4 regions of the Acidovorax sp. Q11 genome follow, and region 4 is predicted to be linked to each of the others. Evidence: predicted binding sites of a transcription regulator. Region 4 holds the regulator's gene; each other region holds the start of a gene.

Region 1 (7,590 bases), on a different contig from region 4:
GCTGTGCGCCACCATGGCGGTGGCGGCGGTTTCCATGTCGAGCACGTTGGCCTCGAAGGTCTTGAAGGCGTATTCGCGGAAGGCCTTGTTGTCCACAAAGGCCTGGCCCGACACGCCGTTGCCGCCCACCACGAGTTGCGGGCGCTGTTTCAGACAGGTGGCGGCCAGGCAGTGTTCCAGGCCCACGTTCTGCAGGCTGCGGGCGGTGGCCAGCATTTTGGGGTCGGCTTCGAACCAGAACTTCTTGCTGAGTTGGGGGTTGGCAGCCGATCGCACCTCCACCGGGCGCGGGTGCATCATGCCGAAGGCGGGCATCGTCAGCTCGCTTTTCATCCAGGCGGGGGCGCTGTACTGGCCGGGTTTGTCTTCACGCGCCATCAGCCATTCCATGTACTGGCCCCACTGCGCGGGCACCGTGACATCGCCAATGTGCAGGCTGGGGTTGACGCCGCCCGCGATGCCGCTGAAGACCACGTGGCTCACGTTGAAGCGATCCAGCACCAGCTGGGTGTTCATGGCCGCGTTGGTCATGCTGATGCCCGAGAGGAAGACCACCACGGGTTTGCCTTCGAGCGTGCCGGTGGTGAACTCCACGCCGTTGATGCTGTGTTTGGCGGGCCGCTGCACCTGGGGCAGCAGCACGGTCAGCTCGGGGGCAAAGGCGGAAATGACGGCGATGCGGGGTGTGTCGTCCAGCCGCACGGTCTTGCCTGAGGGCGCGGATGCACAACCGGCGAGTGCGCCAGTCAGTGCCAGTGCTCCCAGCAGGCGGGTGAAATGAGAGGCGACGGAGTGGCGCAATGGGATGGACGAGGAGGTGGTCATGGGCATACCAGGCAGGGTAAGAGACGTACGGGTAACGACAACAAAAAGGGCCACCGCGATGAGTGGTGGCCCAGGTGTTTACCCGCTTTGTCTCGCATGGGTGATTTGGAGTGGCTGACAAAGCGCAGCGCAGCGGTTCTGGCTAGGCGCTGTGTCGCAGGCAGTACTGCAAGTACGACAAGACACAGCAACAACGCCAGAAGAGTTTTGTCATCCACTCCTCTTACTTGGCCGTGGACTTGGGCTGGCTTTCGTCCACCTTCACGGTGAACTTGCCCGCCAGGATGTCGGCCTCTTTGCCCTTGACCTTGGCGACGATGTCGGCGGGGATCTTCTTCTCGAACGTGCCCAGGGGGGCGAGTTCGGAGCCCTTGTGTTTCATCATCGAGTACGGGCCGTAGTCCTCGGGGGTGAACTTGCCTTCCTTGACCAGCTTGAGCGCGCGGTCGATGCTGGGCTCCATGTGCCAGATGGCCGATGCCACCACCGTGTCGGGGTACTTGTCCTGGGTGTTGATCACGTTGCCGATGGCGAGCTTGCCCTTTTCCTTGGCCGCATCGCTCACGCCGAAACGCTCGGCGTAGAGCACGTCGGCGCCCTTGTCGATCATGGCGAAGGTGGCTTCCTTGGCCTTGGGTGGGTCAAACCAGCTGTTGATGAAGGTGATGGTGAACTCGACCTTGGGGTTGGTCTCTTTGGCACCCGCCATGAAGGCGTGCATCAGGCGGTTGACCTCGGGGATGGGGAAGCCACCCACCATGCCGATCTTGTTGGACTTGGTCATGCCGCCCGCGATCATGCCGCTGAGGTAGGCGGGCTCCTGGATGTAGTTGTCAAACACGCTGAAGTTGGGCGCCTGCGGCTTGCCCGACGAGCCCAGCAGGAAGGAAGTCTTGGGGAAGTCCTTGGCCACCTTGCGCGCGGCGGCTTCCACCGCAAAGGCCTCGCCCACGATGAGCTGGTTGCCGCCCGTGGCGTACTCGCGCATCACGCGCTCGTAGTCGGCGTTGCTCACGTTTTCGCTGGCCTTGTATTCGATCTCGCCCCGTGCTTCGGCGGCCTTGAGCGCCTTGTGGATGCGGCTGACCCATTGCTGCTCGAAGGGCACCGTGTAGATCGCCGCGACCTTGAGCTTGGCTTGCGCGAAAGCGGCGCTGGGTGCCAGGCCGACAAGGGCGGACAGGGCCAGCGAGGTGGACAGCAGATGGCCAGTGAAAACGCGGCGAGAGCTCATGGGGTGGTTCCTTCAGTCGGTTCAGTCAGGCAAAAGGGGGTTGGGGGCCCGGCAAGCCGGTGCATACGCACAAGCAATTTACGCGCCAAAAGCGGGGGCGGGGCCTGCTGCAGTCTGCCAGAGGATTGAACCAGGTGGTAAAAATTTTGCGCTGGGCGGGTGGTGCGTCGCCACGGGGTTGTGGGATGGGGCAGGCACAAAAAAGCCGCCCGAAGGCGGCTGCTGGTGGCAGGGCGGGGGCAGCACTTACTTGGTGCCAAAAATCCGGTCGCCCGCATCACCCAGGCCCGGCAGGATGTAGCCGTGGTCGTTCAGCTCGCGGTCGATGGCTGCGGTGAAGATCGGCACGTCGGGGTGGGCCTTTTGCAGCGTGGCCACACCTTCGGGGGCGGCCAGCAGGCACACGAACTTGATGGAGCGGGGGTTGAGCTTCTTCAGGCGGTCCACACAGGCGGCGGCCGAGTTGCCGGTGGCCAGCATCGGGTCGACCACGATGATGTCGCGCTCTTCCATTTCGGACGGCATCTTGAAGTAGTACTCCACAGGCTGCAGCGTGGCGGGGTCGCGGTACAGGCCGATGTGGCCCACGCGGGCACCGGGCACCACGTTCAGCATGCCGTCGAGGAAGCCGTTGCCCGCGCGCAGGATGGAGACCAGCACCAGCTTCTTGCCGTCGATGACCTTTCCAGTCATGGTCTCCAGCGGGGTTTCAATCTCGATGTCCTGCAGCGGCATGTCGCGCGTGACTTCGTAGGCCATCAGGGTGGAGAGTTCGCCCAGCAGGCGGCGGAAGCTGTTGGTGCTCGCGTCCTTCTTGCGCATCAGCGTGAGCTTGTGCTGGACGAGGGGGTGGGTGATGACGGTGACGTTGCTCATGGAGAACCTGAAAGAGGGGCCGAGGGTGCTGCGCCGGTGCGCAGTCCACCTCGGCCAGACTGTAAAAAGTGGGGGCTAGTCTGCCAGAAACCGGGCGAGGCGCGGCAAATCGACGTTGCCTCCGCTCACGATCACACCCACGCGCTCGCCCTGCAGCAGCTTGGCGCCGTTGTCCTCGCCCGAGAAAGCCTGCACGCCTGCAAAGGCCAGGGCGCCCGTGGGTTCGACGACCACTTTCATGCGCTGGGCAAAAAAGCGCAGGGCTTCGATGAGCTGCTGGTCGCTCACGGTGACGATGTCTTCGACATGGTCGCGGATGATGGGGTAGGTGAGTTCGCCCAGGCTCGGTGCCTGCGCACCATCGGCAATGGTGTGCGGATTGGGGATGCGCACGATGTGGCCCGCGCGCAGCGACTGCTGGGCGTCGTTGGCCGTCTCGGGCTCGACGCCGATCACCTTGCACCGGGGCGCCAGTGCCTGCGCGGCCAGCAGGCTGCCCGATAGCAGGCCACCGCCGCCCAGGCAGACAAACAGGTAATCAAGCTCGGGCACCTCCTGCAGCAGCTCCAGGGCGGCCGTGCCCTGGCCCGCAATCACGTGGGGGTGGTCGAACGGGGGAATCAGCGTCATGCCACGCTCGTGCGCCAGCTGGCGGCTGATGGCTTCGCGGTCTTCGCTGTAGCGGTTGTAGGTGACGACCTGGGCACCATATTCGCGCGTGGCGGCCATCTTGGAGGTGGCGGCGTCTTCGGGCATCACGACCAGTGCAGGCATGTCCAGCAGCCGGGCCGACAGGGCAATGGCCTGCGCATGGTTGCCGGCCGAGAAGGTGAGTACGCCATGCTCGCGCTGCGCGTCGCTGAACTGGGCCAGTGCGTTGTAGGCGCCCCGGAATTTGAAGGCGCCCGTGCGCTGCAGGTTCTCGCACTTGAAGAACAGCTTGGCGCCCAGCCGCTCGTCGATGGTGTTGCAGCGCATTACCGGCGTGTGGTGCGCCACGCCCGCCAGCCGCCGGGCAGCGGCGGCCACGTCGTCATGGGTGGGCAGGCTCACGGGGTGGGGCATGCTGGGCACAGTCATGGTGGCGTCCTTGCTGCGGGGCGTGGGCCGCCCCGGGTTTCCACATGATAGCCCCTTGGGTCCAGAGTTGGCGCAAAAATAGCTGCCAGCGCGCGATGGGTAAGCGCTGGCAGCTATGAATTTGGTAGTGTTCGAGGCGTTTCCGTGTTTTGCTTTGTCTCGGCCCTCGGCCCTCCGAGCCCACGCCACAGGCGATCGGGCGATCCTGCAATCTGGGGCCGTGTCTTCAGCCCCATTCGCCAGCTCCGTTCGCCAGCCCTGTCCTCAGCCCTGTTCGCTGAACCGGATCAGCGGCGCGAGCGCAGGGAAGTCGCCCGCGCGCTTTTGCTTCATCGCCGTGACCGACTCCATCACATGCCGGTTGCTCCAGATGGCGCCCTGCAGCCAGCCCATCTGGCGCAGGCTGTCTTCCACGCTGTGGTCGCGCGCGTAGTTCACGGCCTGCTTGGTGCCCCAGATGGCGACGGGGGGCTTGCTGGCAATCTCTTGCGCGCACTGCAGCGCGGCGGCCACCATGGCTTCGTGGGTGTCGAAGACTTCGTTGACCAGGCCGTAGCCCTGAGCCCTTTGCGCGCTCAGGCGGCGGCCGGTGTAGGCCAGCTCTTTCACCACGCCCAGCGGGATGAGCTTGGGCAGGCGCTGCAGCGTGCCCACGTCGGCCACCATGCCGATGTTGATCTCCTGAATGCAGAAGAACGCGTCGGCCGTGGCGTAGCGCACACAGGCGGTGGTGACCATGTCCACCGCGCCGCCAATGCAGCCGCCCTGGATGGCCATGATGACGGGGATGCGCAGGCTCTCGATGCGGGTGAAGGTGGCCTGCATGTCGGTGAGCAGGTCAAAGATGGCGGCGCGGCCCTCGGGGCTTTGGTCGTCCATGGTGATGGCGCCGCCAAAGGTTTCGAGCGCCATGCCTGCGCTGAAGTGTTTGCCGGTGCTGCTGATGACCAGGGCGCGCGCCTCGCCGCTCTTGTTCAGCTGGGCCAGCACCTCGTCCAGCTCGCGCCAGAAGGTGGGGTGCATGGTGTTCATGGCCTCGGGGCGGTTCAGCACCAGGTGGGCCACATGGTGGGTGATGCTGAGGGAGAAGCAGGTGAGGGTGGTGTTCATGGGCCGTCACTGTAGACCCGCTGGCCGCAGGCGGGTCGTCGCCTGGGCGACTTTGCATGATTTTGGCCCTCTCCGCCTGTCTGTATTGGGTTGATTGCTATCAAAAAACGGAGCATTCATCGGCGACCCGATCAGTCACCGCCCCCGCCGCCGCAGCCACCACCGCCATCTCCACCGCCATCCCCGCCACCACCGTCCGAGCTTTCGGCGCCGCCAAAGTCGCCTGCGCTGCCGCTGTAGCTGCCGTCCGAGAAGCTGGTGCCGCAGTAGCTGTCGCCGCCGCTACCACCCGCGTCGCTCTTGCGGGCGATGTCGGAGCAGTCGGGCACGTAGGTGAAGCCCCCGGCAATGGCGAACTTGGTATCGAGCGCAAACAGCAGGGGCAGGCGGCTGGGGGCCTTGGGGTCGATGGATTCTTCCTTGCACACCCAGTACCAGCAGCGGCGCAGGCCATCGTTGTGGCGGGCTTTTTTGCCCAGCGCTTCGGCCGGGGTGTGGTGCAAAAAGAAGCCCAGGGCGTTGTGGCACCACAGTTTGTAGGCCTGCGTGTGCAGGATGAACTCGTGCCACAGCGCATCCACGGCCCTCGATGGCATGGCCACAAAGTCCTTGTTGCTGCGCAGGCAGGCCATGAAGAACTGGCGCAGGCCGCGCTCCACCAGCGCACAGTCGCGGGGGCTCAGGTGGGGGTAGGTCTCGCGCAGTTTGCGCTGCAGAAAGCGGGGCAGAGGGGCTTCACGGATGTAGCGCTCGCGCACGACGGTGGTCCAGCGGATCAGAACCACGGTGAGCAGCACCGTGACAAACACATAAAGCAGCCAGATCCACTGGAGCTTCCACACCCCCGCAAACACCCCGACAAAAGCCAGCACCCACAGGATGATGGCCGCCTGGACCACCTTGTTGCCCCAGCGCACCAGGGCGTGTTCTACGCGTTGCATCGTGTCCCTCCTTGTTGTTGTGTGTTTCGGCCATTGCACGGCCGCAATGTGACCAAATCGTGACAAGCGCGTGGCATTGTCGCCAGCCTGTCACAAGGCCACCACACCTTCGGAGGGCAGTGGGTGGCAGCGGGGCGGTGGCTGTTTGTTGGGCTCCGCCGTCGCGCTACCCCTTTTCCCTTCAGCGGCGCTTGCTGCCGCCGCCGAAGATGCCGCCCAGCACGCCGCGCAGGATCTCCTTGCCCACGTTGGTGCCCACGGTGCGCACGGCCGACTTGGCCATGGTCTGCACCAGGCCGTCCTTGCGCCCGCCGCGCGGGCCGGTGGTGCCAAACAGCAGGTCGTTGAGGAAGCTGCTTTCCTGCGGCTGGGCCCCGCCCGGCGCTGTGCCTACGGGGCTGGCACCACCCGCTGTGCGGCTGGCAGGCGTGCCTGCGGGTGCGGGCGGGGCGTTTTCGGCGCGGCCCTTGAGTTTTTCGTAGGCGGATTCGCGGTCCACGGTGGTTTCGTACACACCGGCCACCAGGGAGCTGGCCATCAGCGCCTGCCGCTGCTGTGGGGTGATGGGGCCCAGCTGGCTGCCGGGTGGCAGCACAAACACGCGTTCGGTCACGCTCGGGCGGCCCTTGGCATCCAGAAAGCTCACCAGCGCCTCGCCCACGGCCAGTTCGGTGATGGCGGTTTCGATGTCCAGGCCCGGCTTTTGCCGCATGGTGGTGGCCGTGGCCTTCACGGCTTTCTGGTCACGCGGGGTGAAGGCGCGCAGCGCGTGCTGCACGCGGTTGCCCAACTGGGCCAGCACGCTGTCGGGGATGTCGAGCGGGTTCTGCGTGACGAAGTACACGCCCACGCCCTTGGAGCGCACCAGTCGCACCACCAGCTCGATGCGCTCGATGAGTACCTTGGGCGCCTCGTTGAACAGCAGGTGGGCCTCGTCGAAGAAGAACACCAGTTTGGGCTGCTCGGGGTCGCCGATTTCGGGCAGTTGCTCGAACAGCTCCGACAGCATCCACAAGAGGAAGGTGGCATACAGGCGCGGCGAATTCATGAGCTTGTCGGCCGCCAGGATGTTCACCACGCCATGGCCGTCCACCGTCTGCATGAAGTCCTGGATGTTGAGCATGGGCTCGCCAAAGAACTCGCTGCCGCCCTGTTGCTCGATCTGCAGCAGCCCGCGCTGGATGGCGCCCACGCTGGCGGCACTCACGTTGCCGTATTCGGTGGTGAATTCCTTGGCGTTGTCGCCCACGTACTGCAGCATGGCGCGCAGGTCTTTGAGGTCCAGCAGCAGCATGCCGTTGTCGTCGGCGATCTTGAACACCAGGTTGAGTACGCCCAGCTGGGTCTCGTTCAGGTTGAGCATGCGGCCCAGCAGCAGCGGGCCCATGTCCGACACCGTGGCGCGCACCGGGTGGCCCTGTTCGCCAAACACGTCCCACAGCGTAGTGGGGCAGGCCAGGGGCTCGGGCAGGGCCAGGCCCCGCTCCTTGAGCACGGCGGCCAGCTTGTCGCCAATCTTGCCGG
Region 2 (7,590 bases), on a different contig from region 4:
CTGGTCGCCCTGCATCAGCGGCGTGACGTTGGCCATCACCCAGTAGAAGGAGCCGTCCTTGCGCCGGTTCTTGACCGCTGCCGACCAGGGGATGCCCTTGGCGATGGTCTCCCACATGTCGCGGAAGGCCTCTTCGGGCATGTCCGGGTGCCGGATCATGTTGTGGGGCTGGCCCAGGAGTTCTTCTTTTTCGTAGCCGCTGACCTCGATGAACATCGGGTTGCAGTACAGGATGCGGCCTTTGAGATCGGTGGTGGACACCAGAGTCTGGCCTCTGGGAAGCGCGTATTCGTGCGTGCTGACGGGCAGATTGACGCGCATGAAACCCCTCCTTGTGAAAAACCTTATCAACCCAGAAAAAACCTGAACTGAAAAAAGCATCGGAAAAGCCGGGTTCATCCTATGGCGAAAAATTTTTTCCGCAACAATTAAATAGCCACGCACTGCGTTTTCACCAAAAGAGTGCGCACCTCCAGCGCCCTGCCCCAAAGCGTGGCAACCCCTCGATCAAACGCTCATTTTTTTATAGCAATTAATCGAATATGGACGCGCGGTAACGGCCATTATTTGCGCAAACCCTCAACGCACCCATGCTGGCACAGGCATTGCTTGCAGATTGGTGCGGTCAACGCTGGCCGTGTGTCAGCCCGGTGCAATGGCGGATTGGGCGAACAGGACGATGGCGTCTTCATGGAATGCAAACGGGCTGCAAGGCCTGCGCGATCCATGCAGGCGCCTTTTTTGTTTTTTGCCCCGGCTGAGGAAGTCCTTCAGCCCTTTTGTGCACGATCGCCATGCTTCAATTCCGCGAGTTCCTCAAGTCCGGCCATGCCCCCACGCTCTGGTCGTCTTTCCTCTACTTCGGTTTCTCGTGCGCTGTCTGGGTGATCAACGGTGCCATGGCACCGTTCATCCGCGACAGCTTCCAGCTCACACCCACGCAGATGGGCATGATGCTCTCCATCCCCATCTTTGCCGGTGCGCTCATGCGCTTTCCGCTGGGCATCCTGGCGCAGTACATCGGGCGCAAGAACGCTACGCTGGTCGAGATGGCGGGCATTTTTGTGGCCATGGGCTATGGCTACCTTTTTGTGCACGACTACGGCGACCTGCTGGCCATGGGCATCCTGCTGGGCGTGGCCGGGGCCAGCTTTGGCGTGGCGCTGTCACTGGGCTCGGGCTCGTTCCCGCCCCGCTACAAGGGCCTGGCCATGGGCATCGTGGGCGCTGGCAACGTGGGCACGGCCGTGGCCGCCCTGCTGGCCCCGGCGCTGGCCCAGAAGTTCGGCTGGCAGGCTGTGTACGGCTTTGCCGCGCTGAGCGTTGCCGTGCCCGCCATCGTGATGGCGGTGTATGCCAAGGAGCCCTCGGACCTGCCGGCCCATTCGAGCTTCCGCGAACACATCGCCTGCCTGTTTGAAAAAGACGGCTGGGCATTCAGCCTGATCTATGCCGTGACCTTTGGCGGCTTCATTGGCCTCACCACCTTCTTGCCCAGCTATTTTTACGACCAGTTCCATGTGAGCAAGGTGCAGGCAGGCCAGCTCACCATGCTGGCGGCCTTTCTGGGCGCGGCGCTGCGCGTGTTTGGCGGCTGGCTGTCGGACCACTGGGGCGGCGTGAACACGCTCACCGGCGTGCTGGCCATCACGGCCGTGAGCATGGTGCTGTGTGGCCTGGCCGAGAACTCGCTGCCCATCACGATGCTGCTGTTCCTGGTGTGTTTTGCAGCACTGGGCGCGGGCAATGGCGCGCTGTTCCAGCTGGTGCCCCTGCGCTGGCCCCTGACCACGGCGGTGGCGGGTTCGATGATTGGCGAGATCGGCGCCCTGGGCGGCGGCCTGATCCCCAGCGGCATGGGCATCTCGCGCCAGTACACCGGCACCTACCTGTGGGGCTTCGTGGGCATTGCGGTGTGTGCGCTGGCCATGCTGGTACTGCTGCGGGTGATGCAGATCCGCTGGACGCGGACATGGGCTGAGAAAGGTGGACGTGCGCGTAGCGCATGACCGGCGTAGCCGGTGAGCGCGCAAGCGCTCGCCACACTTCCGGCAAAAGGGCGGTCGGGCACGCAGTGCCTGAGCTTGCGCAGCCAGCCAATGCGCAGCATTGCCCGCCCTTTCGCTAAAAAGGTGGACGTGCGCGAGCACGTAAGCGCGCAGCGCGTGAACGGCGCGGCGCTCCACCAGCACGCATTCAAAAAGCAGGTCGATGCCGCCCTGAAAATTCAAACAAAAATCGGCTCTTCCGCGCTCTGCATAAGCGCAAAAAGCTATATTTTCAGTAGCAATCTCCGACCTCCGCACTACCTCGGCAAAAACAGCAGCCAATAAATCAGCAGCAGATTCACCAGCACACTCACCGCCAGCGCGATCTTCCACAGGGCGGTGGCGTCGCGCTGCATCAGCGGCTGCGGGCCGGTGGCTGACAGGGGGCGGGATGCGCCGCGCTCCAGCGCCAGCAGCAGCTCCTCGGCGGTCTCGAAGCGCTGGGCGCGGCTGCGTGCCACGGCCTTCAAGGCAATCTGGTCCAGCCAGATGGGCACGCCGGGGTTGTGGCGGCTGGGGGCCAGCGGGTCGCGGTGGTAGCGACCCAGCTGGTACTGCACCACCTCGCCATAGGGCAGGCGCCCCTGGCTCAGCAGCTGGTAGAGCGTGACGCCCAGCGCAAACAGGTCGCTGCGCGCATCGGGCAACTGGCCTTCGGTGTCACCGTTTTTTTCGTAGCCCGGCCATTGCTCGGGGTTCATGTAGCTGGGCGTGCCTGCGTGCAGCTGGCGCGTGGCCTCAGGCTCGCGGCCCGACAGGGCCACACCCAGGTCGAGCACGCGAAGCACGCCGTCGTCGCCCAGGTGCAGGTTGTCGGGCTTGATGTCGCGGTGCACCACGCCCTGGCGGTGCAGCCAGCCCAGCACCTGCGCCGCCTGCATCACCACGGTCACGGCCTGGGTCACGCCCAGGTGCTGGCGGCTGCGCAGGCGCTGGCCCAGGGTTTCGCCCGCGTGCCAGTCGTACAGCAGGTAGAACGCGCTGGCGCCCGGTCCGCCTTGCCCGTCATCGGCGGGCCAGGTGTTGAGCCGCGCCAGGTGGGCAGCGGCCTGGCCCGACTGCATGCGCCGCGCCACCCAGGCCTCGTGCGCGAGGGTGGCGCGCTCTTCAGCATCGTGGGCACGCGTGGGCAGCAGGGTCTTGAGCGCATAGAGGCGCTGCGTGGCCGGGTCGCGCACCTGGTAGATGCGGTGGATGCCGCTGTCGGCCACCAGCGCCGTGACCACCAGGCCATCGACCTTATCGCCCACCTTGAGCAGGGGCAGCACGGGCAGGTCCTGCGCGCGGCGGGACTCGTCCTGCAGCGTGGCCTCCAGCGCGCCCTGCACCCGCACCACCAGCGCGGTCACGTTGTCGCTGCTGCCCCGGCGCAGCGCGGCCTGCACCAGCTCGTCGCTGAGCGCCTGCGCCGCCACGCCCTCCTGGCGCAGCAGCTGCCGCAGCTCGCGCTCGGGCAGGCTGCCATGCACGCCGTCAGACAGCAGCACGAACAGATCGCCGCTGTGCAGCTCGCCCTGGCTGTAGTCCACCACCACATGGTCGTCAAGCCCCATGGCGCGGGTGAGCTGGTGCGCAAAATCGCGTTGCGCCATCACATGGTCGGCCGTGAGCTGCTGCAGACGCCCGCCGCGCAGCAGGTAGGCACGGGTGTCGCCCACATGGGCCAGGGTGTACGACTGGCCGCGCAGCACCAGCGCCGTGAGCGTGGTCAGGCCCACGGCAGGCTGGCGGCGCCGGTTCATGGAGGCCAGCCAGCCGTTATGGGCATTCAGGATGCGGTCCAGCGCCACGGTGGTGTCCCAGGTATCGGGGGTGGCGAAGTAGTCGCCCACCAAGGTGCTCACCGTGGTCTGGGCGGCCTCTCGGCCCTTGCCGCCCGTGCTCACGCCATCGGCAATGGCGGCAATGGCGCCACGCTCGCGGTCGCGCCCCTGCCCGACCACCAGGGCGGCAAAGTCCTCGTTCACCTCATTGCGGCCGGCCAGCGAGGCCTGGCCCACATCCAGTTCAAAGCTCATGCACCAGCTCCACGCAGGTTTTGTGCCCAAGGTGGTGCACGCCGGGGCCTGGCCGTCCACACCAACTTGCGCCTTCGACGGCCCCCGCCCCGGAACACCCCCCGGGCCCACCCCAGATCAGTGCAAGGAATCTGGCACGGCCATTGCTTAACAAGGGCAAGGGCCGGGCAGGCCCACGCAATTCAGCAGTGCAAAGGCGCACGGAGGAGTTGTACGGACGAAGGCGTCCCCACATGCGGTTTCGAGACCTCGGAGCAGCATCGTGTGGACGCCTTTTTTGTTTTGCGCATCGCCCCGGCGATGGAACCGATGGAGTCATGATGAAAAAGCTCAAACTGGTGATGGTGGGAAACGGCATGGCCGGTGTGCGCACGCTGGAAGAGCTGCTCAAGATCGCCCCCGATCTGTATGACATCACGGTGTTCGGTGCCGAGCCCCACCCCAACTACAACCGCATTCTGCTGTCCCCGGTGCTGGCAGGCGAACAAACCATCGACGAGATCATCCTCAACGACTGGTCGTGGTACGCCGACAACCACATCACGCTGCACACCGGCTTCACCGTGACCGACGTGGACCGCGTGCGCCGCGTGGTCAGTGCCACCCGCAAGGACGGCGACGTCATCACCGCAGAATACGACCGCCTGATCATGGCCACGGGCTCCAACCCGTTCATCCTGCCGATCCCCGGCAAAGACCTGAAGGGCGTGCTGGCCTACCGCGATATTGCCGACACCCAGGCCATGATCGACGCGGCCGCCACGTACAAACATGCCGTGGTCATCGGTGGCGGTCTGCTGGGCCTGGAGGCCGCCAACGGCCTCATGAAGCGCGGCATGCAGGTCACCGTGGTGCATGTGGGCGACTGGCTCATGGAGCGCCAGCTCGACGACGTGGCCGGCAAGATGCTGGAGAAGTCGCTGCAGGAGCGCGGCATGCAGTTCCTCATGGGTGCGCAGACACAGGAACTGGTAGGCAACGCCGACGGCCGCGTGGCCAGTGTGAAGTTCAAGGACGGCACCCAGGTGCCCGCCGACCTGGTGGTGATGGCCGTGGGCATTCGCCCCAACACGCAGCTCGCCGAAAAAATGCGCCTGCACGTGAACCGCGGCATTGTGGTGAGCGACACGCTGCAGACCACCACCGACGCCCGCATCTACGCCGTGGGCGAATGCGCGGCGCACCGGGGCATTGCCTACGGCCTGGTGGCCCCGCTGTTCGAGCAGGGCAAGGTGCTGGCCAACCACCTGGCCGAGTTCGGCATCGGCCGCTACCAGGGCTCACTGACTTCCACCAAGCTCAAGGTCACGGGCATCGACCTGTTCTCGGCCGGTGACTTCCAGGGCGGCGAGGGCACCGAAGAGATCGTGATGAGCGACCCCTTTGGTGGTGTGTACAAGAAGCTGGTGCTCAAGGACGACAAGCTGGTGGGCGCCTGCCTGTATGGCGACACGGTGGACGGCAGCTGGTACTTCAAGCTGCTGCGCGACGGCCGCAGCGTGACCGACCTGCGCGACAAGCTCATGTTTGGCGAATCGCACCTGGGCGACACCGGCCACCAGGGCCAGAGCAAGGCGGCTGCCATGCAAGACAGCGACGAGGTCTGCGGCTGCAACGGCGTGACCAAAGGCGCGATCTGCAAGGCCATCAAGGAAAAAGGCCTGTTCACGCTCGACGAGGTGCGCAAGCACACCAAGGCCAGCGCCAGCTGCGGCTCGTGCACCGGGCTGGTGGAGCAGATCATCATGTTCACGGCGGGCGGCGACTACAGCGCCACGCCCAAGACCAAGCCCATGTGCGGCTGCACCGACCACGGCCACCAGGCCGTGCGCGACGCGATCCGTACAGCCAAGCTGGTGAGCATTGCCGAGGTGTTCAAGTTCATGGAATGGAAGACGCCCAATGGCTGCGCTACCTGCCGCCCGGCCGTCAACTACTACCTCATCAGCACCTGGCCCAAAGAGGCCAAGGACGACCCGCAAAGCCGCTTCATCAACGAACGCAGCCACGCCAACATCCAAAAAGACGGCACCTACAGCGTCATCCCGCGCATGTGGGGGGGAGAGACCACGGCCGACGAGCTGCGCCGCATTGCCGACGTGGTGGACAAGTACAAGATCCCCACCGTCAAGGTCACGGGCGGCCAGCGCATCGACCTGCTGGGCGTGAAGAAGGAAGACCTGCAGAACGTCTGGAAGGACATCGGCATGCCCAGCGGCCATGCCTACGCCAAGGCCCTGCGCACGGTGAAGACCTGCGTGGGCAGCGAGTGGTGCCGCATGGGCACCCAGGACAGCACGCAGATGGGCAAAGACCTGGAAAAGGCCATGTGGCGCATGTACGCCCCACACAAGGTCAAGTTTGCCGTGTCGGGCTGCCCGCGCAACTGCGCCGAGGCGGGCATCAAGGACGTGGGCATCATCGGCGTGGACAGCGGCTGGGAGATGTATGTGGCGGGCAACGGTGGCATCAAGACCGAAGTCGCACACTTCTTCACCAAGCTGAAAACCGCCGAGGAAGTGCTGGAGTACACCGGCGCGTTCTGCGAGCTGTACCGCCAGGAAGGCTGGTACCTGGAGCGCACCGTGCACTACGTGGACCGCGTGGGGCTGGACTACGTGAAGAAGCGCATCCTCGACGACCACGCGGGCCGCAAGGCGCTGTGGGAGCAGCTGCAGTTTGCGCTGGACGGCGAGCCCGATCCCTGGTTCGAATTTGACAAGGCGGCCGTGGACACGCGCCAGTTTGCGCCCCTGGGCGCCTGATCGGAAAGGAGCCTCCCCATGCAACGCCGCACCCTTCTGACCTCTGCAGGCTACACCACGGCCTGGGGCGCCCTGGGCCTTCTGGTGCCTGCGGGCAAGGCCCAGGCCGAGGTGGCCGATCTGAACGACGCCATCAACAAGGCCGGCCGCCAGCGCATGCTGAGCCAGCGCATGGGCAAGGCCTGGCTGGCCCTGGCCCACAAGGCCGACACCCCGGCGGCACGCGCCGTGCTGGAACAGTCCCTGGCGCTGTTCGAGCGCCAGCTGGGCGAGTTGAAGGCCTTTGCGCCCTCGCCTGCCATCCGCGAGACCTATGTGAAGCTGGAAGGCGCCTGGGCCGACCACAAGGCCACGCTGATGGGCACCACGCCCTCGCGCGACGGCGTGGCCGCGCTGCTGCAGGCCGACGCCAAGGTGCTAGCCCTGGCCCACCAGGGCACCTCGCAGTACGAAGCCGCACTCGGCAAGCCCGTGGGCCATCTGGTGAACGTGGCCGGGCGCCAGCGCATGCTGAGCCAGCGCATGGCCAAGTTCTGCCTGTCGGCCATGCTGGGCGTGGACACCGCCAGCGCCACCACCGAGATCGCCAAGGCGCGCGACGAATTCCTCAAGGCCACCGAGCTGCTGCGCAACGCCCCGCAGGCCACCGTGCGCATCCGCCAGGAGCTGCTGCTGGCCGACAGCCAGTGGGTGTTCTTCGACGCGGCCCTGCAGCGCCTGGGCAATGCCAGCAACACCTTCCGCCAGGTGTCCGAAGTG
Region 3 (7,590 bases), on a different contig from region 4:
TTTTTTGCGGCCAATGAACGCACCAAGCAAGGCGATGGCAGCCTGGGTGAACACTGGGCACCCTGGTGGCGTGCGCGCGCGGCAGAGGGCCACGAATTCGCCTCGCACACCTGGGACCACACCTACTGGCGTGCGGATGTAGGCACGGCGCAAGCCCCGATGTTTCGCGTGCGCCCTTCTGCGGGCCCTCGGGAGGGGCAGAATTTTCAGATGTCGGCGGCCGAGTACTGCGCGGAGATTGGTCGTGCTGCCGATCGCCTGAAGGTGGTGACGGGCAAGGCGCCGCTGCCACTGTTCCGCGCGCCCGGAGGAAAAACATCCCCCCAGCTGATCGCCACCGCGCAGGCCTGCGGTTATGCGCATGTGGGCTGGTCGCCCGCAGGTTTTCTGGGGGATGAACTGCCCAGCGAGAGCGCCAGCAATGCGGCCCTGCTGCGCAAGGCCCTGCGTGACGTGCGCAGCGGCGACATTCTTCTGGCGCACCTGGGCATCTGGTCCCGCAAGGACCCCTGGGCGCCGACCGTGCTGGAGCCCTTGATTGTGGGCCTCAAGCAGCAGGGTTTCTGCTTTCGGACCTTGCGGGAGCACCCCCAGTACGGGGTGGCCCGCTGATGGACAACAGGGCGGTGGGTTGCGCGGATGCCGATGCAGGCGCTTGCTGCGTGGCCTGTTGCAGCGCAGGCAAGGGAGCATGACGTGATGGGATCTCTGGGCAGTTGGTTCGATGGCGCGCAGCAATGGCTGTTTGAGGGTGTGCTGCAGCCGCTGATGTTCTCGCTGGGCCTGAGCAGCGTGCTGGAGACTGGCTATGAGGCTGCAGGCTGGCTCCTGGTGGGGTTGCTCCAGCTGGCGGTGATCGTGGCCGTGATCGGCCCGATGCAGCGGCTGTGGCCGGTGGAGCCAGTGACCAACCGAGCCACCATCCGCACCGACATCCTTTATACGCTGATCCACCGGCTGGGCGTGTTCCGCCTGGCCTTGTTCTTCACGGTGGACCCGCTGGCCGACTCCCTGTTTGGCGCCTTGCGCGTGGCGGGGGTCAGCACCTTCCAGCTGGATGGTGTCTGGCCGGGGATCACGGACATCCCCTGGGTGAGCCTGCTGCTGTACCTGGTGGTGTTCGATTTTGTGGACTACTGGATCCACCGGGGCCAGCACCACTTTGAATGGTGGTGGCGCCTGCATTCCCTGCACCATGCGCAGCAGCAGATGACCATGTGGAGCGACAACCGCAACCACCTGCTCGACGACCTGCTGCGGGACACGATTCTGGTGGTTGTTGCGCAGGCGATTGGCGTGGCCCCGGGGCAGTTCATTGCCATTGTGGCCATCACCCAGCTCAGCGAGAGCTTTCAGCATGCCAATGTGCGTCTGTGGTTTGGCCGCTGGGGCGAGCGCCTGTGGGTCAGCCCACGTTTCCACCGACTGCACCACAGCATTGGCATTGGCCATGAGACGGTGAAGCCTGCGGTGGCTGCAGCCGACGGTACGAAGTCCGAAGGACCCCGTGTGGTTCTGGGCGGCCACAATTTCGGGGTGCTGCTGCCCTGGTGGGACATGCTGATGCGCACGGCCAACTTCGAATGGCGCTTTGACCCCACCGGCGTGCGCGACCAGGTCGAGCCCGATGCGAAAGGGCGGTTGCGCGACTACGGCCAGGGGTTCTGGTCCCAGCAATGGCGGGGCGTGCTGAGGTTGTTCGGCAAAGCCTGATTTGTCTCCCTCCCATAGGCACCCAAGGTATGCTTGTCGACATGGGACTTCTGCTTGACTCTTTCTGGCGCGCTGCGGTCTATTGCCTGCGGCCGCGTGTTGTGGCCCTGTCGGTCTTGCCGTTGCTGCTGATGGTGGCTTTGGCGCTGGGCCTGGGTTATTTCTACTGGGATGCGGCGGTCCAGGGCATGCGCGCGATGCTGGACGCCTCCACGTTGCTCGCCAGCGTCTGGAGCTGGCTGCAGGGCTGGGGCCTGGGGGATGTGACGGCCGTGATGGCGCCCCTGATGGTGGTGCTGGCCGTGGCGCCTGTGCTGGTGGTGGTATCGCTGCTGGCAGTGGCGGTGCTCATGACACCCGCCTTGGTCGCACTGGTGGCCGACCGGCGCTTTCCGAACCTGGAGCGCAAGAAGGGCGGCTCCTTCATCGCCAGCGTGGCCTGGTCGGTGGGCTCCACTCTGTTGGCGCTGGTGGCCTTGGTGGTGTCGGTTCCACTGTGGCTGGTGCCGCCGCTTGTGCTGGTGCTGCCACCCTTGATCTGGGGTTGGCTCACTTACCGGGTCATGGTGTTTGATGCTCTGGCCGACCATGCCAGCAAGGAAGAGCGCCAGGAGATATTCCGCCGCCATCGCAGCAGCCTGCTGGGCATCGGCATCATCACCGGCTACCTGGGGGCGGCGCCCAGCATTGTCTGGGCCTCCGGGGTCGTTTTTGCGGCGGTTTTTTTCATCCTGGTTCCGCTGGCCATCTGGATCTACACCCTGGTGTTCGCGTTCTCGTCGCTCTGGTTCACCCACTACGGCCTGGCGGCACTGCAGCGCCTGCGGGCCGAATCTGCCGGGCTGGCGCCCCTGGCGGCCACCGCCAACGTGGTGGATGCCGTTGGGCCTCCTGCCGCAGCAGCAACACCCGCGTTGCCCGCCGCATCCTCTGCGGCCGCCTTGCCTGCGGCCCCATCTTCGTCCTCCGAGAATCCAGCACCATGACCCCCACCTTCGGCCTCATCATCGTGGGCGATGAAATCCTGTCGGGCAAACGTGCCGACAAGCACATGCCCAAGGTCATCGAGCTTCTGGCGGCACGGGGCCTGTCGCTGGCCTATGCGGACTATGTGGGCGACAGCCCTGACCGCATCACGGCGACCCTGCAGCGCGCCTTTGCATCGGGCGACGTGGTGTTCTCGTGCGGGGGCATTGGCGCCACGCCCGACGACCACACGCGCCAGTGTGCCGCCCGCGCCCTGGGGCGCGAACTGCTGCTGCACCCCGAGGCCGAGGCCCTGATCCGCGAACGCATGCAGGACGTGGCGCGGGAGCAGGGCGTACCCTACGAGGCCGACCGACCAGATAACGTCCACCGGCTCAACATGGGGGTGTTTCCGGCAGGGGCCCGCATCATTCCGAATCCCTACAACAAGATCCCCGGCTTCAGCTGCGAGGGGGCTGGCGGAGGGGCCGTGCATTTTGTGCCGGGCTTTCCCGTGATGGCCTGGCCCATGATCGAAGGGGTGCTGGAGCGGCACTACGCGGAATTCTTCAACAGCACGCCCCAGACCGAGCAGTCGGTGGTGGTTTATGGCGCCATGGAGGCCGCGTTGACGCCTCTCATGGAACGCATCGAAAAAATGCACCCGCAGGTGCGGGTGTTCAGTCTGCCCAGCGTGGATCATCCACAATACGGGCGGCATATCGAGCTGGGCGTCAAAGGGCCTGCACCGTCGGTTCCTGCCGCATGGCAGGAGCTGAAAAAAGGATTGCACGAATTTGGTGCAAACTGCGGCCCCGAATTGGTGCGCAACCTGTGATGTTCAGGCTCGATCCATGGATTGCACTGTTTTGGTGCTTTTGGGCAGATGCCGTGCCAACCCGTAGTCTGCGGCGCTCCTTCATAGTGCGGTAGTGCACTCGGCTGGCACGCAAACTGCTTTTATTTCGGCAAAATCTTTTTTCAACAAGCGCTTTACCCAGGAGAACCTGATGGCCAAGACCGTTGCAGACGTGATGAAGATGGTGAAGGAAAACGAAGTCAAGTTCATTGACTTCCGTTTCACCGATACCCGTGGCAAACAACAGCACACCACGGTGCCCGTCTCTCACTTCGACGAAGACAAGTTCATTTCGGGCCACGCCTTTGACGGTTCGTCGATTGCCGGCTGGAAGGGCATTGAAGCCTCCGACATGCAGCTGATCCCCGATCCCAGCACGGCCAACATCGATCCTTTCTTCGAAGAAACGACACTGATCCTGACCTGCGACGTGATCGAGCCCACCGACGGCAAGGCCTACGACCGCGATCCCCGCTCCATCGCCAAGCGCGCTGAAGCCTACCTGAAGGCTTCTGGCCTGGGCGACACCGCCTACTTCGGTCCCGAGCCAGAATTCTTCATCTTCGACGGCGTGCGCTGGAGCACCGAGCCCAACAACACGTTCTACGAAATCGAAGAATACGAAGCCCCTTGGAACACCGGCGCCAAGCTCGAAGGCGGCAACCGTGGCCACCGTCCCACCGTCAAGGGCGGCTATTTTCCCGTGCCTCCCGTTGACAGCACGCAAGACATGCGCGCCGAGATGTCCCTGATTCTCGAATCTCTGGGCATCCCGGTCGAAGTGTTCCACCACGAAGTGGCGGGCGCTGGCCAGAATGAAATCGGCACCCGTTTCAGCACGCTGGTGGAGCGCGCCGACTGGACCATCCTGCAAAAGTACGTGATTCACAACGTGGCCAACGCCTATGGCAAGACCGCCACGTTCATGCCCAAGCCTTACCACGGCGACAACGGCTCCGGCATGCACGTGCACCAGTCCGTCTGGAAGGACGGCAAGAACCTGTTCGCTGGCGATGGCTATGCTGGTCTGTCGGACTTCGCGCTGTACTACATCGGCGGCATCATCAAGCACGCACGTGCCCTGAACGCCATCACCAACCCCGGTACCAACAGCTACAAGCGTCTGGTGCCTCACTTCGAAGCTCCGGTGAAGCTGGCCTACTCGGCCAAGAACCGTTCCGCTTCGATCCGCATCCCTTACGTGGCCAACCCCAAGGGCCGTCGCGTGGAAGCCCGCTTCCCCGATCCACTGATGAACCCCTACCTGGGCTTCGCAGCCCTGCTGATGGCGGGTCTGGACGGCGTGGAAAACAAGATTCATCCCGGCGAAGCCGCTACGAAGGACCTGTACCACCTGCCCCCAGAAGAAGACAAGCTGGTGCCTACCGTGTGCCACAGCCTGGACCAGGCCCTGGAGCACCTGGACAAGGACCGCGCGTTCCTGACCAAGGGTGGCGTGTTCACCGACAGCATGATCGACGCCTACATCGATCTGAAGATGAACGAAGTGACCCGCTTCCGCATGGCCGTGCACCCTGTCGAGTACGACATGTACTACTCGCTGTAATCGTCTGCCTGCAGACCATTGCTCAGAAAAAGGCGGCGCAAGCCGCCTTTTTTTATGGGGCCGAAAACATCTCCATGGCCCGTGGCGGAACCAAGGTGGCGGGTGTTGCATCCTTGGATAAACCCCTGCCCAGGTCCGCCCTTGCTTGATTGGCGATGTGTGGCGATTGGTGGATACTCCTTTCTCTCCTGCATGTCCATGCGAGGAACCTGAATGAAAAAAACGCTCTTCACCCTGCTCCTCATTGCCTCCACGGCCCCGGCCGCCTGGGCACAAGACCGTATCTACCGCTGCGGCAACGAATACACCAACAACGCCACCCAGGCTAAGGAGCGCGGCTGCAGGCTGGTGGAAGGGGGCAATGTCACCGTGGTGCAGGGCACCCGGCCTGCATCGGGTGCGGCGCCTGCTCCCTCGTCTTCCTCTGGTGGTGGTGCGGCCACGTCGCCTTCTTCTGCGCCCAAGGTCAGCAACAACGACCAAAAGGCCCGCGACTCCGATGCACGCGCCATCCTGGAGTCCGAGCTGCGCAAGGCCGAGTCGCGCCATGCCGACCTCGTCAAGGAATACAACAACGGCGCCCCTGAGCGCAACGCGCTCGACCTGCGCAACCCCCAGCGCTACACGGAGCGCACGGCCGAACTCAAGGCCAGCGTGGCCCGCAGCGAAAGTGACATCGCCGGCATTAAGCGCGAGATCGCCCGCCTGCCTGCACCCGCCAACTAACCAACAACCCTCCTGCGTGTGAGTGTCCCTTCATCCCCTGAACTCCCCGGCACCGACACCGGGCGTTTTCATTCGCTGGACCTGATGTCCACCCTGGTGGCTGTGTTGCGCGCCGATGGCGCCGTGCAGTTTGCCAACGCAGCCCTGGAAAACACGCTGGGCCTGTCGCGACGCACCCTGGAGGGCGCGGACTTCTCCACCTTCTTTACCGACCCCGCCTTGCTGCAGACCGCCCTGGCAGGCGCCCGGGGCAAGGACTTTGCCGCGCTGCGCTACGAGGCCAGCTTGAAGCGCCTGCACCAGGAGCCCGTGCCCGTGCACGTCAACGTGGCCGATGCCGAACAGGTGGGCGAAATTTTGGTGGAGCTGTGGCCGCTGGAGCAGCAGGCCCGCCAGGACCGCGAAGAGCGCTTGCGCGACCAGGCCCAGGCCAACAAGGAACTCATCCGCAACCTGGCCCACGAGATCAAGAACCCGCTGGGCGGCATCCGGGGCGCGGCGCAGTTGCTGGAGATGGAGCTCGACAACCGCGAGCTCACCGAATACACCCAGGTCATCATCCACGAGGCAGACCGCCTGCAAAGCCTGGTGGACCGGCTGCTGGCACCCCACCGCCACCCGCACCTGGTGGGCGACGTGAACATCCATGAGGTGTGCGAGCGCGTGCGTTCGCTGGTGTTGGTCGAATACCCTCAGGGCCTCAAGGTCCAGCGCGACTACGACACCTCTATCCCCGAGTTCCGGGGCGACCGCGCCCAGCTCATCCAGGCGCTGCTGAACATCGTGCAAAACGGCGCCCAGGCGCTCACCGACCGCATTGCTGCGGGCGATGCCGTGATCACGCTGCGCACGCGCGTGGCCCGCCAGGTCACGTTCGGCCGCCAGCGCTACCGGCTGGCACTGGAATTGCATGTCATCGACAACGGACCGGGCGTACCCGACGCCATCAAGGAACGGATTTTTTATCCACTGGTGTCGGGGCGGGACGGCGGATCAGGGCTGGGGCTGACGTTGGCGCAAACCTTCGTACAGCGCCACCATGGGTTGATCGAATGCGACAGCGTACCGGGTCGCACCGACTTCCGCATCCTGATCCCCTTGCCTTAAAAGCGCACGATGGTCCCTGACACGCAACCACAGGGAAGGTAAGAAAAATATATGAAGCCGATCTGGATAGTAGATGACGACCCCTCGATCCGCTTCGTCCTGGAGAAAGCGCTGGCCCGCGAGAACCTGCCCACGCGCAGCTTCACGCACCCCCGCGAAGTGCTGGGCGCACTGGCCGATGTCACCGCAGGCGACCCAGCCCGCCAGGGCCCCCAGGTCCTGGTGAGCGACATCCGCATGCCCGGGGGCTCGGGCCTGCAACTGCTGGAGAAGGTGCGTGAGCTGCAGCCCGGCCTGCCCGTCATCATCATGACGGCGTATTCCGACCTCGACAGCGCTGTGTCGGCCTTCCAGCGCGGCGCGTTCGAATACCTGCCCAAGCCGTTTGACCTGCCCAAGGCGGTGGAGTTGATCCGCCGCGCGGTGGAAGAAAGCCAGCGCGAAGAAGTCACCGAAGAGCGCCAGACCGCGCCCCCCGAAATGCTGGGCCAGGCGCCCGCCATGCAGGACGTGTTCCGCGCCATCGGGCGGCTGTCGCAAAGCCAGGTCACGGTGCTCATCACCGGCGAATCGGGCTCGGGCAAGGAGCTGGTGGCGCGCGCGCTGCACAAGCATTCGCCCGTGGCAGACGGCCCCTTTGTGGCCATCAACA
Region 4 (7,590 bases):
AGCACGCGCTGGGCCAGGCGGCTGTGCAGGTTGAGCTGCATGGCCTGGCGCCACGAGGCGCGCAGCAGCACGCCACCCCGGCCTACCAGCAGGTCTTGCCCCGTGAGGCCAGTGATGCCATGCACCTCGTCGGCCAGAAAGCCCTCGACGCCCGCAGCGCAAGGAAGGAAAAGTTGGAGTTGGTTCATGTCGATGGGGAGGATACGCGCTCGGGCACTGCGGGGGAACCGGGCTCACCTGCGCGGGCTAACAGCAATTGGCGGATGGATTCGGGGATCAACGCCACCTTGCGGTCGGCCTTGCCGATGAAGACGATGCCGATCTTGCCGCGTGCCACTTCGCGGCCGGAGGTCTTCTCGGTCATGCAGAACACGAGGTCGAAGCCGTAGCGGTTGAAGTCTGCCGGGGCCATCTCCACCCGCATGGTCTCGCCATGGAACCCCTCGGACTTGTACTGCGCCACGATGTCGCCGACGACGATGGACAGGCCGCCCACATCCGCCTCGGGGTAGCCCAGCGACTGGAAGAAACGCACGCGCGCTTCGGACACCAGGCTGAGCAGCTGCGCGTTGTCCAGGTGCCCGCCCTGGTTCACGTGGCTGATGTAGATCTGCAGCTCGGTGGCAAAGCCGAAGTGCGGGGGGAGGTCAAAAACAATGCGGGCCATGGTGGCGGACAGGGGTAGGAAAAAAGGAAGCGGAGAGCACTAGCCTGCGCGGGGAGTGGTGCGCGGCGTGTGCCGCAGGGTGCCTGCAGGGCCACCGGTGGTGGGGCGGCTCAGCACGCCAAGACGCCATGGGTCGCAATGCGGGTTGGTGGCATAAGGACCTTGCAGGCCCCATGCCCCTTGTCTCGTATGCTCTCGGGCAGCGGATTTTACCGGAGCCCCCCATGCGCCCTTTTTATCGGACCCTGCTGACCGTGCTGGTGCTGGCCGCCACGCCCTGGGGCGCAGGCGCCCAGACGCTGTACAAATCGGTGGGCGCAGACGGCAGGGTCGTGTACAGCGACAAGCCCCCTGTGACAGGTGCCGTGGAAAAGACGATGAAGCTGGAGAACCTGCCGGTGAGTGTGGTGCCGGGCGCATCGCCCGCGCCCCAGGCGGCAGCCGCCCCCGACGCGCCGCCAGCCGCAGCCCCCAGGGGCGATGTGGTGCTTTACATGGCGACCTGGTGCGGCTACTGCAAGGCGGCCAAATCCTATCTGGCGGGCAAAGGCATCGCGTATCGGGAGCTGGACATCGACACGCCTTCTGGCAAGGCGGCGTTCAAGCAGCTGGGCGCCAGGGGCGTGCCGGTCTTGCTGACCAACGGCCAGAAGATCGCCGGGTTCACACCCCAGGCGTATGACGCGGTGTTCATGGCACGCAAGTAACCTGGCGGCGGGCGTTCAAGCAGCCCTCGCGCCCTTCAACGCGTTGAGCGCTACAGCGCCTTGCGCAAATTGGCGGGCGCAATCTTGAGCGCCTCGCGGTATTTGGCCACCGTGCGGCGTGCGCATTCAATGCCCTGCTCCTTGAGCATCTCGGCGATCTGGCTGTCCGACAGCGGCTTGGTGGGGCTTTCGGCCGACACGAACTGCTTGATCAGTGCGCGCACGGCCGTGCTGGACGCATTGCCACCGGTTTCCGTGCCCAGGCCAGAGCCAAAGAAGTACTTCAGCTCGTAGGTGCCGATGGGCGTGGCCATGTACTTGGCCGTGGTCACGCGGCTGATGGTGGACTCGTGCAGGCCCAGTTCGTCGGCGATGTCGCGCAGCACCAGGGGGCGCATGGCGAGTTCGCCGTGGGTGAAGAAGTTCTTCTGCCGCTCGACGATGGCGCGCGAAACGCGCAGGATGGTGTCAAAGCGCTGCTGGATGTTCTTGATGAACCAGCGCGCCTCCTGCAGCCGCTGCTGCATGCCCTGGTGGCCCTCGCCGCCCTTGTGGCCGCGCAGCGCGCCGGCGTAGATGTCGTGCACACGCAGGCGGGGCATCACGTCGGGGTTGAGCTGCACGATGAAGTTGTGCTGGCCGTCCCGCCCGTTGGCGCGACCAGCTTTGCGCACGATGACGTCGGGGATGATGATGTTGCGCTCTACATCGACGAACTTGCGGCCGGGGCGAGGCTCCAGGCGGGCGATCAGCGCCATGGCGGCGCGGGTGCGCTCTTCGCCGTCGCCACACAGCTGGGTCAAGCGGCGGATGTCGCGGCGGGCCAGCATCTCCAGCGGCTGCTGGCAGATGGTGAGCGCCGTCTGCACGGTGTCGGGGTCGGCCTCTTCGTCGGCGTCCAGCGCCTTGAGCTGCAGCGTGAGGCATTCGGCCAGGTTGCGCGCGCCCACGCCCGTGGGCTCCAGGCTTTGCAGCAGGCGCAGCGCCACGGTAAAGCGGTGCACCAGCTCCTCGATCTGCTCCAGGTCGTCCAGCCCGGCCAGTGCGATGGCGAGTTCTTCGAGCGGCTCTTCGAGGTAACCGTCGTCGTTCAGGGATTCGATCAGGAAGCGCAGCGCGGCGCAGTCCACCTCGGACAGGCGCAGCGACAGGGCCTGGCGGTGCAAAAAGGCGGTGAGCGATTCGTGCGAGCGGGCCAGTTCGGTGGCGTCGGCGTCGTCGCCCTCCGCATCGTTGCGGGTGCGGGCCGGGGCGTCGCCACCCCACTCGGCGTCGTTGGGCGCCATCTCTACCGTGCCGTCGCCGCTCCAGTCGGGTTCGTCGGCGCCAGGGCCTGGCGATTCGGCATCATTTTGGCCCTCTGCGCCCGCTGTGCTTGCACTTGCAGCTCCTGAAAATATAGCATCTTCAGCGCTGTATTCGTCGGCTTGCGCGGGGGTGTCGGCGGCTTCCAGGCCAAACTCCTCGCGCGGCGCCTCTTCGGCCGTGCATTCGAGGAACGGGTTCTCGTCGAGCATCTGCTCGACTTCCTGCGAGAGTTCGAGTGTGGACAACTGCAGCAGCCGGATGGACTGCTGCAGCTGGGGGGTCAATGCAAGGTGCTGCGAGACGCGCAGCGACAGGCCAGGCTTCATCACATGCGGAAATGTTCGCCCAGGTACACCCGGCGCACTTCGGCGTTGTCCACGATCTCGGACGGCGTGCCCTGCGCCAGCACACGGCCGTCGCTGATGATGAAGGCGTGGTCGCAGATGCCCAGGGTCTCGCGCACGTTGTGGTCGGTGATGAGCACGCCAATGCCGCGCGCCTTGAGGAAACCGATGATGCGCTGGATCTCGATCACGGCGATGGGGTCGATGCCGGCAAAGGGCTCGTCCAGCAGGATGAAGCGCGGCTGTGTGGCCAGGGCGCGGGCGATCTCCACCCGGCGGCGCTCGCCACCGGACAGGGCCATCGCGGGCGAGGCGCGCAGGTGCTGCACGCGCAGCTCTTCCAGCAAGGCCGTCAGGCGCTCCTCGATGGCGTCGCGCGAGAGCGGCTGGCCGTCATCGCCACGCTGCAGCTCCAGCACGGCGCGCACGTTTTCTTCGACCGTGAGCTTGCGAAAAATCGAGGCTTCCTGCGGCAGATACGACAGCCCCAGGCGCGAGCGGCGGTGAATGGGCATGTGGGCCACCGAATGGCCGTCGATGCGGATGTCGCCCGCATCGCTGCGCACCAGGCCCACGATCATGTAGAACGAGGTGGTCTTGCCCGCGCCGTTGGGGCCGAGCAGCCCCACGACCTCGCCTTTTTGCACGACCAGCGACACGTCCTTGACGACCTTGCGGCTGCCGTACGACTTGGCCAGGTGCTGCACCTCCAGGCGGCTGCCGGCCTGGGTGTCAGGGCCGGGATGGACGGGCACTGCGCTCACTTGGAGCCGCCGCCAAGGCTGTTGCTGGGGCGCAGCACGGGTGCGGCGCCGGGGGCGGCCGGCGCAGGCGCTGCAGCACCAGCGGGCGGGTCCTTGGGCGCCAGCACCGCGCGCACGCGGTTGCCGGGGGCCGGGGCATCGCCTGCCGCATTGGTGGCGGGGGCGCGCTGGCCGTCCACGGTGAACACGTCGGTGAGGTTGTTGTAGACGATCACGGCACCCGTGATCTCGTCGCTGAGCGCAGCGCCCCGGTAGCGGCGCAGCTCGGCGCGGGTGATGAAACGCACGTTATCGGCCTTGCCGTCGTACTCGATGACTTCGCTTTCGCCTTCGATGTACTCGTCGGGCGCGCCGGGCAAGGTGTCGCGCTTTTGGCGGAAGAAGGCGCGTTTGCCTGCTTCGGCTGTGACCACACCAAACTGGTAGCCATCGGCATCCTGGCGCACATCCAGCCGCGCGCCGCGCAGCACGATGGTGCCCTTGGTCATGACCACGCGCCCCGAGAACACGCTGGTCTGCTTGAGTTCATCGTGGCGCAACGCGTCGGCCTCGATGTTCATGGGCTTGGCGCGGTCGGCTTTTTCAGCGTGGGCCACGCCATGAAGGCAGGCCAGGGCCGCGAGCAGGAGGGTCGGAAGGAGGCGGTGGTTCATAGGGCACGAATCTTGCAGTTCATTGTAGCCATCCCCACGCGCCCTCCATGAAGAAAGCCCGCATCAGCGGGCTTTCTTCATCGGGTATCCAGGGCCTTTGGCGCTAAGGAGCTTGTGCCCAGGGCAGCCCGGGGCTTACTTTTGCTTGACCAGCGCTTCCACGACCTGGAGCACGTTCTGCATGTTGCCGGCCATGGTGCCGTCCGTGTAGAACTTGCCCGCCACGCCCATGGAGGGCACGCCTTCCACGCCATAAGCGTCCTGCAGCTGCGAGGCGCGGCGGACCTGGTTGGAGACGGTGAACGATGCGTAGACTTCCTTGAACTTGGCGGCATCCACACCCTGCTGGGCTACCCAGGCAAAAATCTCGTCGTCCTTGGCCAGCTTGGCCTTTTCTACATGGATTGCGCGGAACACCTTGGCGTGCAGGGCTTCGAGCTTGCCCATGCCTTCCAGGGTGTAGAACAGCTTTTGCTGGGGCACGAAGCTGGCATTGAAGGCCACAGGCACGCGGCGGATGAAAAGATCCTTGGGCGCGGCCTTGACCCAGGCGTCCAGCGTGGGTTCGAACACATTGCAGTGGGGGCAGCTGTACCAGAAGAACTCGATCACATCGACCTTGCCGGCCGGTGCATCGGGCGCCACGGGCTTGTCCAGCCGCTTGTAGTCCTTGCCCTCCTTGAACTGGCGGGCCTGGGCCAGCGCGGGGGTGGCGACGGGCAGCGTCAGGGCGGAAGCGGCGACTGCCGAAGCAGCGGACAAAGAAAACTCACGGCGTTTCATGGCAAAGACTCTCCTAGTTCAGGTCTGGGGGATGGGAGCCATGCCCCCGCAAAAAGTTCAGCGCCCGAAGTCTGACGCATCAGCGCTGGACGCGCACCAGCGCCGACTCCAGCCCGGCGCCGTCGAGCTTCTCCTTGAGCTGCTCGGCATCGTCGCGCTTGGTGAAGGGGCCCACACGCACGCGGAACACCGCCCGGCCATTTTGCTCACGCTCGCTCACGCGGGCTTCCCAGCCCATCATGGCCAGCTTGGCGCGCTGGGCATCGGCATCGGCCTGGGTGCGGAAGGCACCGGCCTGCACAAAGTAGTCAAACGGGTCCACATTGCCCTTGGCGGCGGCTTTGGCCACGGCCAGGTCGCCCAGCGGGTCGGCACCCGGCTTGGTTTCGGCCTTGGCGGCCTCGGGCTTGCTGGCAGCGGGCTTGGGGGCCGACGCAGCAGCCCGCACCTCAGGCGCAGGTGCTGCAGCCGAGGCCGGCGCCGAAGCGGCAGCCGCTACGGGCGGCGCTGCAGGCCGGGCCGGGTTCTTGCCGTACAGCGGCGAGTTCGGGTCCCAGTTCTTGTTCTTCTGCGACTCGGCGGCGTCCATGTCTGCTGTGCGCCCGCCGCCCTTGTTCAGAAAAGGCACCGGCACCTTGGTCACATACACGGCCACCGCCAGCGCAGCGCCCAGGCCCACGATGACACCGACGATAAAGCCGATGATGGTCCCGCCCGTCTGTTGCTTTTTCATATTGGTAGTAACTGCTTACATTCTGGCTGGAGCTGAAACACCCAGCACGGCCAAGCCATTGTGCAATACCTGGGCGGTGGCGGCGACGAGCGCCAGGCGAGCTTTCTTCACCACTTCGTCGTCCACCAGGATGCGCTCGGCATCGTAGTAGCTGTGGTAGCTGGCGGCCAGGTCGCGCAGGTAGAAGGTCACGTCGTGCGGGGCCTCTCCGTCGGCAGCGGCGGTCAGCATCTCGGGGTATTTGGCCAGTTGCAGCATCAGTGCCTGGGCCTGGGGGCCTTCCAGGGCCGACAGGTCCACATCCTTGAGCGACGCCACATCAGCACCGCCCGCCTCCTGCCAGGCGCGCAGCACCGAGCAGATGCGCGCATGCGCGTACTGCACGTAGTACACCGGGTTGTCGTTGTTCTGCGCCACGGCCAGGTCCACGTCAAAGGTGTACTCGGTGTCGGGCTTGCGGCTGAGCAGGAAGAAGCGCACCGCGTCCTTGCTGGTCCACTCGATCAAATCGCGCAGCGTGACGTAGCTGCCCGCGCGCTTGCTGATCTTGACCTCTTCGCCGCCCTTGACCACACGCACCATGGTGTGCAGCACGTAGTCGGGGTAGCCCTGCGGAATGCCGACATCGGCCGCCTTCAGCCCGGCACGCACGCGGGCGATGGTGCCGTGGTGGTCCGTGCCCTGGATGTTGACGACCTTGGTGAAGCCACGCTCCCACTTGGCGATGTGGTACGCCACATCCGGCACGAAGTAGGTGAAGGAGCCGTCCTGCTTGCGCATGACGCGGTCCTTGTCGTCGCCGTAGTCGGTGGACTTGAGCCACAGCGCGCCGTCCTGCTCATAGGTCTTGCCGTTGGCGACGAGCTTGTTCACCGTGGCCTCGACGCGGCCGCTGGTGTACAGGCTGGATTCGAGGTAGTACTCGTCGAACTGGAGGTTGAAGGCTTGCAGGTCCTTGTCCTGCTCGTTGCGCAGGTAGGCCACTGCAAACTGGCGGATGTTGTCGTAATCCTGAACATCGCCATTGGCCGTGAATTCGCGGTCATCGGCCTTCACCGTAGCCTTGGCCTTGAAGGCCTCGGCGATGTCGGCGATGTAGTCGCCGTTGTAGAAGTTCTTGGCCAGCGGATTCTCGCTATCGGTGGGCCAGCAGTCGTCGCCGGGCTTGAAGCCCTTGGCGCGCAGCTGCGTGCTTTTTGTGAGCGTGTCGATCTGCACACCCGCGTCGTTGTAATAGAACTCACGGTGTACCTTCCAGCCCTGGGTGCTGAACAGGTTGCAAATCGCATCGCCCAGAGCGGCCTGGCGGCCGTGGCCCACGTGCAGCGGGCCCGTGGGGTTGGCCGAGACAAACTCGACCAGCACCTGCTGGCCGTTGCTCGCCTGGTAGCCAAAGCGTTCGCCCGCAGCCAGCACCTCGCGCACCACTTCCTGCTTAGCGGTGGGTTGGAGACGGATGTTCAGAAAACCCGGGCCCGCGATTTCAATGGCGGACACCCAGCGCTGGAAAGCAGGCGTGGCCTCGAGCGCGGTTTTGAGCTGCTCGCCCAGAGCGCGGGGGTTGAGCTTGAGCGGCTTGGCCAGCTGCATGGCTGCGGTGCAGGCAAAGTCGCCATGCGCGGCCACCTTGG

Evidence for each region. The regulator sigma-54, encoded in region 4, starts transcription at its own class of promoters, with help from an activator protein. The targets are predictions, from matches to a motif close to TGGCANGNAANCTGCTTT.
Region 1: ACYZGB_RS04595 (BMP family protein) is a predicted target of sigma-54. The motif match lies at 2,130-2,147, and genes of this name have one in related genera.
Region 2: nirB (nitrite reductase large subunit NirB) is a predicted target of sigma-54. The motif match lies at 4,199-4,216, and genes of this name have one in related genera.
Region 3: glnA (type I glutamate--ammonia ligase) is a predicted target of sigma-54. The motif match lies at 3,623-3,640, and genes of this name have one in related genera.

The regions. Positions count from the first base shown of each region.
Region 1 is NZ_JBUDZG010000003.1:187,040-194,629, reverse strand. Features, by position in the region: gene ACYZGB_RS04600 (5'-methylthioadenosine/S-adenosylhomocysteine nucleosidase) at 1-825, opposite strand, end outside; gene ACYZGB_RS04595 (BMP family protein) at 1,049-2,059, opposite strand; gene upp (uracil phosphoribosyltransferase) at 2,306-2,935, opposite strand; gene ACYZGB_RS04585 (threo-3-hydroxy-L-aspartate ammonia-lyase) at 3,011-4,015, opposite strand; gene ACYZGB_RS04580 (enoyl-CoA hydratase-related protein) at 4,280-5,125, opposite strand; gene ACYZGB_RS04575 (glycine-rich domain-containing protein) at 5,257-6,066, opposite strand; gene ACYZGB_RS04570 (helicase HerA-like C-terminal domain-containing protein) at 6,248-7,590, opposite strand, start outside.
Region 2 is NZ_JBUDZG010000027.1:11,777-19,366, reverse strand. Features, by position in the region: gene ACYZGB_RS17965 (methyl-accepting chemotaxis protein) at 1-321, opposite strand, end outside; gene ACYZGB_RS17960 (MFS transporter) at 795-2,009, shown strand; gene ACYZGB_RS17955 (hypothetical protein) at 2,100-2,333, shown strand; gene ACYZGB_RS17950 (protein kinase domain-containing protein) at 2,306-4,066, opposite strand; gene nirB (nitrite reductase large subunit NirB) at 4,387-6,831, shown strand; gene ACYZGB_RS17940 (type IV pili methyl-accepting chemotaxis transducer N-terminal domain-containing protein) at 6,850-7,590, shown strand, end outside.
Region 3 is NZ_JBUDZG010000020.1:2,359-9,948, forward strand. Features, by position in the region: gene ACYZGB_RS15625 (polysaccharide deacetylase family protein) at 1-612, shown strand, start outside; gene ACYZGB_RS15630 (sterol desaturase family protein) at 700-1,713, shown strand; gene ACYZGB_RS15635 (EI24 domain-containing protein) at 1,755-2,699, shown strand; gene ACYZGB_RS15640 (competence/damage-inducible protein A) at 2,696-3,517, shown strand; gene glnA (type I glutamate--ammonia ligase) at 3,690-5,105, shown strand; gene ACYZGB_RS15650 (hypothetical protein) at 5,319-5,831, shown strand; gene glnL (nitrogen regulation protein NR(II)) at 5,916-6,938, shown strand; gene ntrC (nitrogen regulation protein NR(I)) at 6,990-7,590, shown strand, end outside.
Region 4 is NZ_JBUDZG010000007.1:174,003-181,592, forward strand. Features, by position in the region: gene ACYZGB_RS08835 (THUMP domain-containing class I SAM-dependent RNA methyltransferase) at 1-188, opposite strand, end outside; gene ACYZGB_RS08840 (acyl-CoA thioesterase) at 185-667, opposite strand; gene ACYZGB_RS08845 (glutaredoxin domain-containing protein) at 892-1,374, shown strand; gene ACYZGB_RS08850 (RNA polymerase factor sigma-54) at 1,425-3,008, opposite strand; gene lptB (LPS export ABC transporter ATP-binding protein) at 3,008-3,790, opposite strand; gene lptA (lipopolysaccharide transport periplasmic protein LptA) at 3,787-4,443, opposite strand; gene ACYZGB_RS08865 (thiol:disulfide interchange protein DsbA/DsbL) at 4,579-5,226, opposite strand; gene ACYZGB_RS08870 (SPOR domain-containing protein) at 5,306-5,959, opposite strand; gene argS (arginine--tRNA ligase) at 5,975-7,590, opposite strand, start outside.